Regions from separate parts of the Pseudoalteromonas xiamenensis genome, predicted to be linked through region 1. Evidence: predicted binding sites of a transcription regulator. Region 1 holds the regulator's gene; each other region holds the start of a gene.
The links. The regulator sigma-54, encoded in region 1, starts transcription at its own class of promoters, with help from an activator protein. The targets are predictions, from matches to a motif close to GTTGGCACGNNNNTNGNNT.

Region 1 (2,195 bases):
GAATCCGTTTTGGCAAATCAAACCGTCCGCGATGTCTACCTAGGCGAACAATTCAGGCTATAGTTTACGTAGTACAGTCGCCTAATTGAATTGAACACTAGAGAAAGGATTGTTACAGATACATGAGGCAATCATTACAGCTCCGCATGGGGCAGCAACTGACAATGACGCCACAATTGCAGCAAGCAATACGCTTGTTGCAGTTGAGCACGCTAGATCTTCAGCAAGAAATTCAAGAAGCGCTGGACAGCAATCCCCTATTAGAAGTCGATGATCAGGAAAATTCCCCTGAAAATAACCAACAAGATGACGACTTCGATTATGCCTCATCTCAAGAATCCAGTTCATCAGAACCCTCCAATGACTTCGAAGAACAAGTCACTGACTATGAAATGGAATCCGGTGACGCACTAAATAAAGATACGGTCAGTGACGAACTGGCAATGGACGTCACTTGGGATGAATACATGAGTGCGGCTCCTGCAGCCTCTTCAGGACCAATGCCAGACGATGACATGGTCTATCAAGGCGAAACGACCGAAACGCTTCATGAATATCTAATGTGGCAACTTGAACTCACCCCATTTTCACCGACTGATCGTGCCATTGCTGTTGCCATTGTCGAGGCGGTAGATGAGTCTGGTACGCTCACCGTTTCAACACAAGACATCGTTGACAGTCTGAATGAAGGTAGCGATGAAGAAGAACCCATTGAGCTTGATGAAGTAGAAGCTGTATTAAAGCGAGTTCAACTCTTTGATCCTATTGGTATCGCAGCGAGAAGCTTACAAGAATGCCTCTGCATCCAACTAAACCAATATGATTCATCAACGCCTTGGTTAGCTGAGACAAAACAAATACTTAATGAACACATTGAGCTTTTAGCAAGTCGTGACTATCGCACTTTAATGAAAAAGACTAAGCTTAAAGAAAGTGATTTAAAAGAAGTCATGACGCTAATTCATAGCCTCAATCCTAAACCTGCAGCCTCAGTGATCCATGAAGAACCAGAGTACGTGGTACCAGATGTATCAGTGAAAAAGGTCAAAGGCCGTTGGGTTGTTGAATTAAATCCTGATTGCATGCCAAAGATCCGTGTTAACGATCAATACGCCGCAATGAGTCGTTCCGTTCGCTCTTCAAGTGATAGCCAGTTTATTCGCTCTCACCTACAAGAAGCCAAATGGTTTATTAAAAGTTTAGAAAGTCGCAATGAGACGCTAATGAAAGTGGCTAACTGTATCGTAAAACAGCAGCAAGCCTTTTTTGAACATGGCCCTGAAGCCATGCGTCCAATGGTGTTAAATGATGTCGCTGAAATGGTCGAAATGCACGAATCCACCATTTCACGTGTTACGACACAAAAATACATGCATACACCTCGCGGCATTTTTGAACTGAAATACTTCTTCTCAAGTCATGTTAGTACCGAAAACGGAGGTGAGTGCTCATCCACTGCGATACGAGCGCTCATTAAAAAGCTAATTGCCGCAGAAAATGCAGCTAAACCATTGAGTGATAGCAAAATTGCGGATATTTTAGCGGAACAAGGAATTCAAGTGGCGAGACGTACGATTGCAAAATATCGTGAGTCTTTGGCTATACCACCGTCAAATCAGCGTAAAAGCCTGATCTAAGACGTAAAACTCAAGAAGGAAAAATGCTTATGCAACTAAATCTAACTGGTCGTCACGTAGAAATTACCGATTCTTTAAGAGACTATGTAAACAGTAAGTTTGCGAAGCTGGAGCGACATTTTGATCACATCAATAATGTTCACGTTATATTAGATGTTGAAAAACTCACGCATAAAGCAGAAGCAACTCTACATGTAAATGGTGGGGAACTCTTTGCATCAACGGAACACCAGGACATGTACGCGGCCATCGATTTACTCTTGGATAAGTTGGACCGTCAAGTAATAAAACATAAAGAAAAGATGACTCGACACTAACAATGAAACTTAGCGAACTCATTTCAAAGGACTGCACGAAAGCTGCAGTCCTTTTTACTAGTAAAAAGCGCGTTCTAGAATATCTTAGTGAATTAGCACAACAGCAGCTTCCAGAAGTAGATCAACATGAAATCCTTGATGCACTTCTTGCGCGAGAAAAACTGGGAAGCACAGGAATTGGCAAAGGTGTTGCACTTCCGCATGGGCGTTTAACCGGTATAGAAAAACCGCTCGTCATGCT
Region 2 (2,195 bases), 1.4 Mb from region 1:
ATCAAAGCTTAAAGGTTCAAATCCATTTTACGAAAAAAAGAGGCGCTGCCTCTTTTTTCTTTTCAGCTCTTGAATAATCGATCCCACTCTCTTTATGCCGCGTGCACTTAAATTGAAGACGGAAAAAGTCAACTTAGGAGGCGTTATATGTGACAAGTAACGCCCTCTTTTATTTCTAAAAACACAAAACCACTTCATTTAAAGTGGTTTCAACGCGCAATTGTCCGAGCAACAGCATCAGTTTGCTAAGTACCACACCGAAACGAATGGCTCACACGAGTGTTTTCACAACTAGTAATAAGTTACTCGTTTTACCTTACGAGGCTTTATTTCCGTGATATAAAGATCAAAAACGCGTTTCATATCTAGTTCGACTTCTGTGGTGTACACATCGCCTACGGCGTAAGCCTTTACCACCTTCGCTCCACGGATAATTCCTTGTACTTGACCTTGTAACTGATCATTCTGAGCGACGGCTCCCTGAACAGTTAAATTAGAGGCCACTTTGTGACCGTACACCTGCTCAGCTAATTCCCGAAATGCTTCAAGCTTTGATGCTTTAATTGCCATCAACATTTTTTCTGTCTCTGAATCGCCTGGCTGAGTGCTCAAAGGTGCGTATCCAATCCCCTTTAACACAGGATAATTATCTGGTTCTACATAACCATATTCGATGTGCTTATCGAAAAATGTGCTACACGCTGTCAACAAAAGTGCTGCGCACAGCGCACAAAGAAGATTTAGTTTGCTCATGTGCGTTCTCCACCATAAACTGAATGCTATAACTTCAAAGCAAAAAGTGCGCCACAAAACTGTGGCACAAGCTTTGCTTTGATCATCTATATTCACAGACGAATGTTGGAGACTCGTTATGCAAACACAAACCCGCCAATATACAGCCGCGCTAAAAGCTTGTTGCTTTCTTGTTGGGCTAGGTGTTGCATTTGAGTCGCAAGCAGAATGGTTTGAATCTACCGGATACGCCGTGATTGACGATGGTGACATTGCAAAAGCACGACATGCAGCAATTAAAGATGCCGTACGTCAAGCGCTCATTTTTTCTGGCGCGTCAGTCAGCAGTGTACAAACGATTGCTGACGGCGTGCTCTCTCAAGATCAAGTAAAAATTAAGTCGCACGGTGAAGTTCAGCAAATCAACTTAATTGAAGAACGTCAAGAATCCGGTCAATTTTCCGTCACGTTGCATTTAGATATTTTTGCAACGCATAGCCAGTGCAAGCAATCCAAATTTAACAAGCAGGTTGCAGTAACCCGAAGCCAACTTTTACAACCGCAACAAGCGCGAATGGGGCAAATATACGATTTACCTGAAGCGGCATCCCGACGCTTATTCGAAACCTTGAATAGCCGAAATATGGCGGTAAAACCAGTGCCATATATAGCCGCCCCTATCAACGTAAAACCCTTTTTTAGCCAACAATTTGACTACAAAAATGGGCTGATTGAAGAAATTGCGACACGGACTAACAGCCAATTCGTTATCTTCAGTCAAATAACCGATATTGCTGACGGCGAACAACAAAATAGCGATTATGCATTTTGGGAAGATGATTCATACAAGCGCAGCTTTAAGGCCAACTTTGCGCTCTTTGACGCCCTCACTATGGAACCACTCTGGCAACAGTATTATACCACTGAGGGGACTTGGCCTTTCAAAAAGACTCAACTCGTTGACGTAAACAGCAACCAGTTTTGGCGCAGTGATTATGGCGATAAGATCCAAGAAGTCTTTAACAAAGTAAGTTATGACCTTTCAACCGCGGTGTCATGTTTACCAACGAAGGGGAAAATTTTGCACATTGATGGTAACCGGCTGGTCGTTAATCTCGGGCTAACGCATGGAGTCAAAGAAGGCCAACTCATGTCTATCGCGCACCGTAGTGATTTGAGCGACAATGCAGGCAAACGATACAGCTTTGGTATCCAAACGATAAATCAACTGCGCGTAGTGCAAGTTAACCAACAAAGTGCCATAGTTGAAAACATCGACAAGCGCCCTCTTAGCAACATTCAACTTAATGACATTATTGTAATTGAAACCGCAGAAGATGATGGTTTTGGTTTTGGGTTTGAATAAGACCTTAACCCTTTCATTGATATATGCTGCGTCTAACCCTGCTGTTTGTTGCACTACAGACTAATTTTGAAACTAGCCTAACAACGAAAGACACCGC
Region 3 (2,195 bases), 220 kb from region 1:
CGATTTTTCATGACTGACTTATCCCCAAAAAACACAACGAGTGACTTCCGTCGTTTTTCCGTGGCCCCCATGCTCGATTGGACGGACCGTCATTGCCGTACTTTTCACCGTAAGCTGACAAAACACGCTGTGCTGTATACCGAGATGGTTACGACAGGGGCAATTATTTTCGGTAAAGGCGATTACCTCAGTTTTGGTGAACATGAAATGCCCGTGGCATTGCAACTTGGTGGTTCAGATCCAAAAGCGTTGGCGGAATGTGCGAAACGAGCTGCAGAGCATGGTTACAGTGAAATTAATTTAAACGTAGGTTGTCCATCCGATCGTGTTCAGAATGGTCGTTTTGGCGCTTGTTTAATGGCTGAACCGAAATTAGTGGCTGAATGTGTGGCGGCGATGCAGGCGGAAGTATCAATTCCTGTAACGGTTAAAACACGGATAGGCATTGATGAACAAGATTCGTATGAGTTTCTAACTCAGTTGATTGAAGATTGTCATGATGTTGGCTGTGATGATGTCATTATCCATGCACGTAAAGCGTGGCTAAAAGGCCTAAGTCCAAAAGAGAACCGTGAAATTCCACCACTCGATTACCCACGTGTTTATCAGCTGAAAAAAGATTACCCACAACTACACGTAAGCATTAATGGTGGCATTAAAACCATCGAAGAATGCCAACATCACTTGCAATTTGTCGACGGTGTGATGGTAGGCCGCGAAGCGTACGCAAACCCGTTTATGCTAAGCCAGGTGGATGAACTGATTTACGGAGAGGCGCCGTTTACAATGACGAAGCATGAAGTCGTTCGCAGTATGTACGACTACATCGAAACGCAAATGACGCAGGGCTCCAACTTCTGGCATATTGCGCGCCATATGTTAGGCATTTTCCAAAACCAGCAAGGTGCACGTTTATTCAGACGCCATTTGTCAGAAAACGGGCATAAGAAAACGGCCGATCTTAGTGTGTTAGAAGCTGCTCTCGCCCTCGTACCAGAATAAATTAATTTTCAAAGATCGCGGAAGCCACGTTTTGTCGAAAACAAAACGTGGCTTTTTTATTGTCGTTACAATGTTGTTTAGATTCTGTCTCGCCCTAAATTGGGCCAACACACGGCTTATCTCTGCCTTCGTGTACTCTTTTAAAAACTCACTAAAAAATAGTCAAATTGACCAGTTTTGAATCATGCTGAGTTTGGTTTTAGTGATGTGAATTTCTCTAATCTATTGATTTTTAAGTTTTTAACTAAGTTGGCACAGAGCTTGGAATAGCTTTAGTAACAATAAGTTGAAATCTGAGGAAAATACCATGGCGCTAATCGAACGAATCGAAAATGTCATTAAAGCAGAACTAAATGCACTTTTAGACAAAGCGGAAGACCCCAAAAAAATGGCGAGTGTCACGCTTAACGAATTGCAAGAATGCCTTGCTGAGTGTCGTGCTACGGCGGCAGGTTTGATCTGTGAGCAAAAAGCAATTTTAAGACATCGTGAGCAAAGCGAAAAACAAATCGGACAGTGGCAAGACAAGGCTGAACATGCGTTAACGAAGGGCCGTGACGATTTAGCGAAAGCGGCACTATTAGAGAAACAAAAAATTACTCAAACGATGGACAGCAAAACATCAGAACTCGTACGTATCGACGAAGCGCTTGCCAAACTTAATGAAGACGCGGGTACGTTGCAAGCAAAGATAGAACAATTGAAAACGTTACAATCTCAGTTGCAGCGTCGTGAAAACACGGCGAGCGTCCGTTTGAAAGCAAAACAAGTGCAAAGCACTGAGCAAGCACATGCCGCGATGGAAAAATTCGAATTTTTAGTGTCTAAGGTGGAACGTTTGGAATCGGAAGTCGAAAGTTATGACTTGGGTGCGCAATCCACACAAGCACAATTTGCGAAATTAGAACAAGACGAAAAAATGGAGCAAGAACTCGCTGCATTAAAAGAAAAAGTTTCTAAGAAAAAGGCGAGCGCGTAATTACACGCGCTGAACTTGCACAAAATAGGCTGAATTGGAGGGCATGACATGTCTCAATTTTATCAAAAAAAATATCAACGGATGACGCGTAACCTAAGCAACAAAAAGTTAGCGGGTGTGTGTAGTGGATTTGCTGAGCGTTTTGATATGCCGGTTTGGCTTGTACGCCTACTGACTTTATTGGTTTTCTTTAAATTCCCAGTGTTGATCGTGA
Region 4 (2,195 bases), 1.4 Mb from region 1:
GATTTAACGTTGATTCGCTCTCGCAATTGGTCTCGAAAACGCTCAGTCCACATGAACGTCAGTTACGTGCTGCTGTTGTTGATGCGATGACAACAAACGAAACATTGTGGTTTCGCGATCAGTATCCGTTTGAACTTTTGAAGACGAAAATATTTCCTGAATTTTCGGATTTAAGACGACCTATTAAAATTTGGTCCGCAGCGAGTTCTTCAGGACAGGAGCCATATTCTATTGCCATGTCGGCAAGCGAATATCAGTCCAAACAACCTGGTTCGTTGAAAATGGGTGTCCAAATTACGGGCACTGATATTTCTAATACTATGTTGGATATGTGCAAAAATGCAGAGTACGACTCTCTTGCATTGGCGCGAGGCCTATCTGTTGAAAGACGTCAAAAATTTTTCACGGATAGTGGCAATGGTATGGCAAAAGTTGTGGAGCCGATCCGTAGAATGGTCAGTTACCGCCACTTAAACTTATTAGATTCATACGCTTTACTCGGTAAGTTTGACGTTATATTTTGCCGAAATGTGCTTATCTATTTCTCTCCTGAAGTTAAAGCGAAAATTATTTCTCAGTTTGCACAGTCATTAAATCCGAAAGGCTACCTATTTTTAGGTGCTTCGGAATCGATGGCAGGACTCAGCAATGAGTTTGACATGCTGCGATGTAATCCTGGTATTATCTATCAGAAAAAGTCGTAAAACCTGAAAGGGCAAATGATTGCCCTTTTCATGCACTCCAGATATCTCCTCGTTAATAAAACCTTTTCATAGACACTAAAATTTTTGGCCTACAAATTGCTTGTAGTATTACAAGTCAAAATTTTGGAGTTGTGATATGGCAATTAGTTTCGATAAAGCTTTGGGTGTTCATCCCCATGCCATGTTGATCCGCTCTCAACGTGCTGAGTTGCTAGCAAGCAACATCGCCAATGCGGATACCCCCGGCTATAAAGCAAAAGACATCGACTTCGCGGCGGCAATGAAACAAGCCCAATCAGCGCAGGAAGGTGGCAATCATTTGCAACGTACGGATTCACGTCATTTACATGGCAAATCACAACTCGTCGGCAATACAGAATTATATCGCTCGCCAAATCAAGCAGATACAGGCGATGGTAACTCTGTGGATGTACAAGTGGAACGAAACTTGTATATGCAAAATGCATTAGAATATCAGGCCAGTTTGCAATTCTTATCCGGTAAGTTTTCGGGACTTAAGAAAGCGCTAGGTGGTCAAGGAGCATAATCATGAGTTTGTATAACGTTTTCGATATCGCAGCAACGGGAATGAGTGCGCAGAATATTCGCCTTAACACCACTGCGAGTAACATTTCGAACGCAAACAGCATTAGCTCGAGCCAAGATAAGGTTTACCGTGCTCGCCACCCAGTATTTGCTGCTGAGTTAAATAAAGCGGCAACAATGCAGCGAGGCAATGAAGTCGGCTCATCTGTTGGCGTAAAAGTATTGGGTATTGTTGAGAGTGATAAACCTCTGCAAATCGAATATAACCCAAATCATCCAAGTGCTGATGAAAATGGTTATATCTATAAACCGAACGTGAACGTGGTTGAAGAAATGGCAAACATGATTTCAGCATCCCGCTCATACCAAACAAATGTTCAAGTAGCTGATGCCGCTAAGCAGATGCTAACGAAAACATTGCAACTTGGACAAAGGTAAGGAGTAGGGCATGGCTAGTTCTGTAGACTCAACGGCAAGCAGTACCTATATGGATTCACTGCGTTGGCAAGATAACAAAGTGCCAACGTCAGATAAAAAAAGCGATGCATTAACGCAAGAAGATTTCTTTGCGTTACTGACACAACAGCTGTCTTTCCAAGATCCGAGTAAGCCTGCGGATAACGACCAAATGATTGCTCAAATGACGTCGTTTACTATGGCGGAAGGTATTTCGAATTTAAATGCAAAATTTGACTCGTTAAGTGCGTCCATGACCTCAAACTCAGCCCTTCAAGCGTCAACATTGGTGGGCAAAAAAGCACTGATGGAATCAGACAAAATTGAGTTAGGTGCGGAAGGTACAGGAAAAGGTTCAATCGTCGTTGAAAAACCAGTAGAGCAACTGACCATGAGTATTTACGACGAGTCAGGACAACTCGTTCGTCAAATAGACTATGGTGCTAAATCGGCTGGAGCTATCCGTTTTGAGTGGGACGGCAAAGATAA

Region 2: the regulator sigma-54 is predicted to act here: its motif matches at 791-809, upstream of NI389_RS14260 (LPP20 family lipoprotein).
Region 3: the regulator sigma-54 is predicted to act here: its motif matches at 1,251-1,269, upstream of NI389_RS08925 (PspA/IM30 family protein).
Region 4: the regulator sigma-54 is predicted to act here: its motif matches at 788-806, upstream of flgB (flagellar basal body rod protein FlgB).

Annotation. Positions count from the first base shown of each region.
Region 1 is NZ_CP099917.1:1,705,439-1,707,633, forward strand. It holds gene lptB (LPS export ABC transporter ATP-binding protein) at 1-63, shown strand, start outside; gene NI389_RS07880 (RNA polymerase factor sigma-54) at 123-1,637, shown strand; gene hpf (ribosome hibernation promoting factor) at 1,667-1,954, shown strand; gene ptsN (PTS IIA-like nitrogen regulatory protein PtsN) at 1,957-2,195, shown strand, end outside.
Region 2 is NZ_CP099917.1:3,081,621-3,083,815, reverse strand. It holds gene flgN (flagellar export chaperone FlgN) at 1-12, shown strand, start outside; gene NI389_RS14260 (LPP20 family lipoprotein) at 292-753, opposite strand; gene NI389_RS14255 (flagellar assembly protein T N-terminal domain-containing protein) at 872-2,098, shown strand.
Region 3 is NZ_CP099917.1:1,924,713-1,926,907, reverse strand. It holds gene dusA (tRNA dihydrouridine(20/20a) synthase DusA) at 10-1,002, shown strand; gene NI389_RS08925 (PspA/IM30 family protein) at 1,310-1,981, shown strand; gene NI389_RS08920 (PspC domain-containing protein) at 2,030-2,195, shown strand, end outside.
Region 4 is NZ_CP099917.1:3,086,556-3,088,750, forward strand. It holds gene NI389_RS14285 (CheR family methyltransferase) at 1-704, shown strand, start outside; gene flgB (flagellar basal body rod protein FlgB) at 841-1,251, shown strand; gene flgC (flagellar basal body rod protein FlgC) at 1,254-1,688, shown strand; gene NI389_RS14300 (flagellar hook assembly protein FlgD) at 1,699-2,195, shown strand, end outside.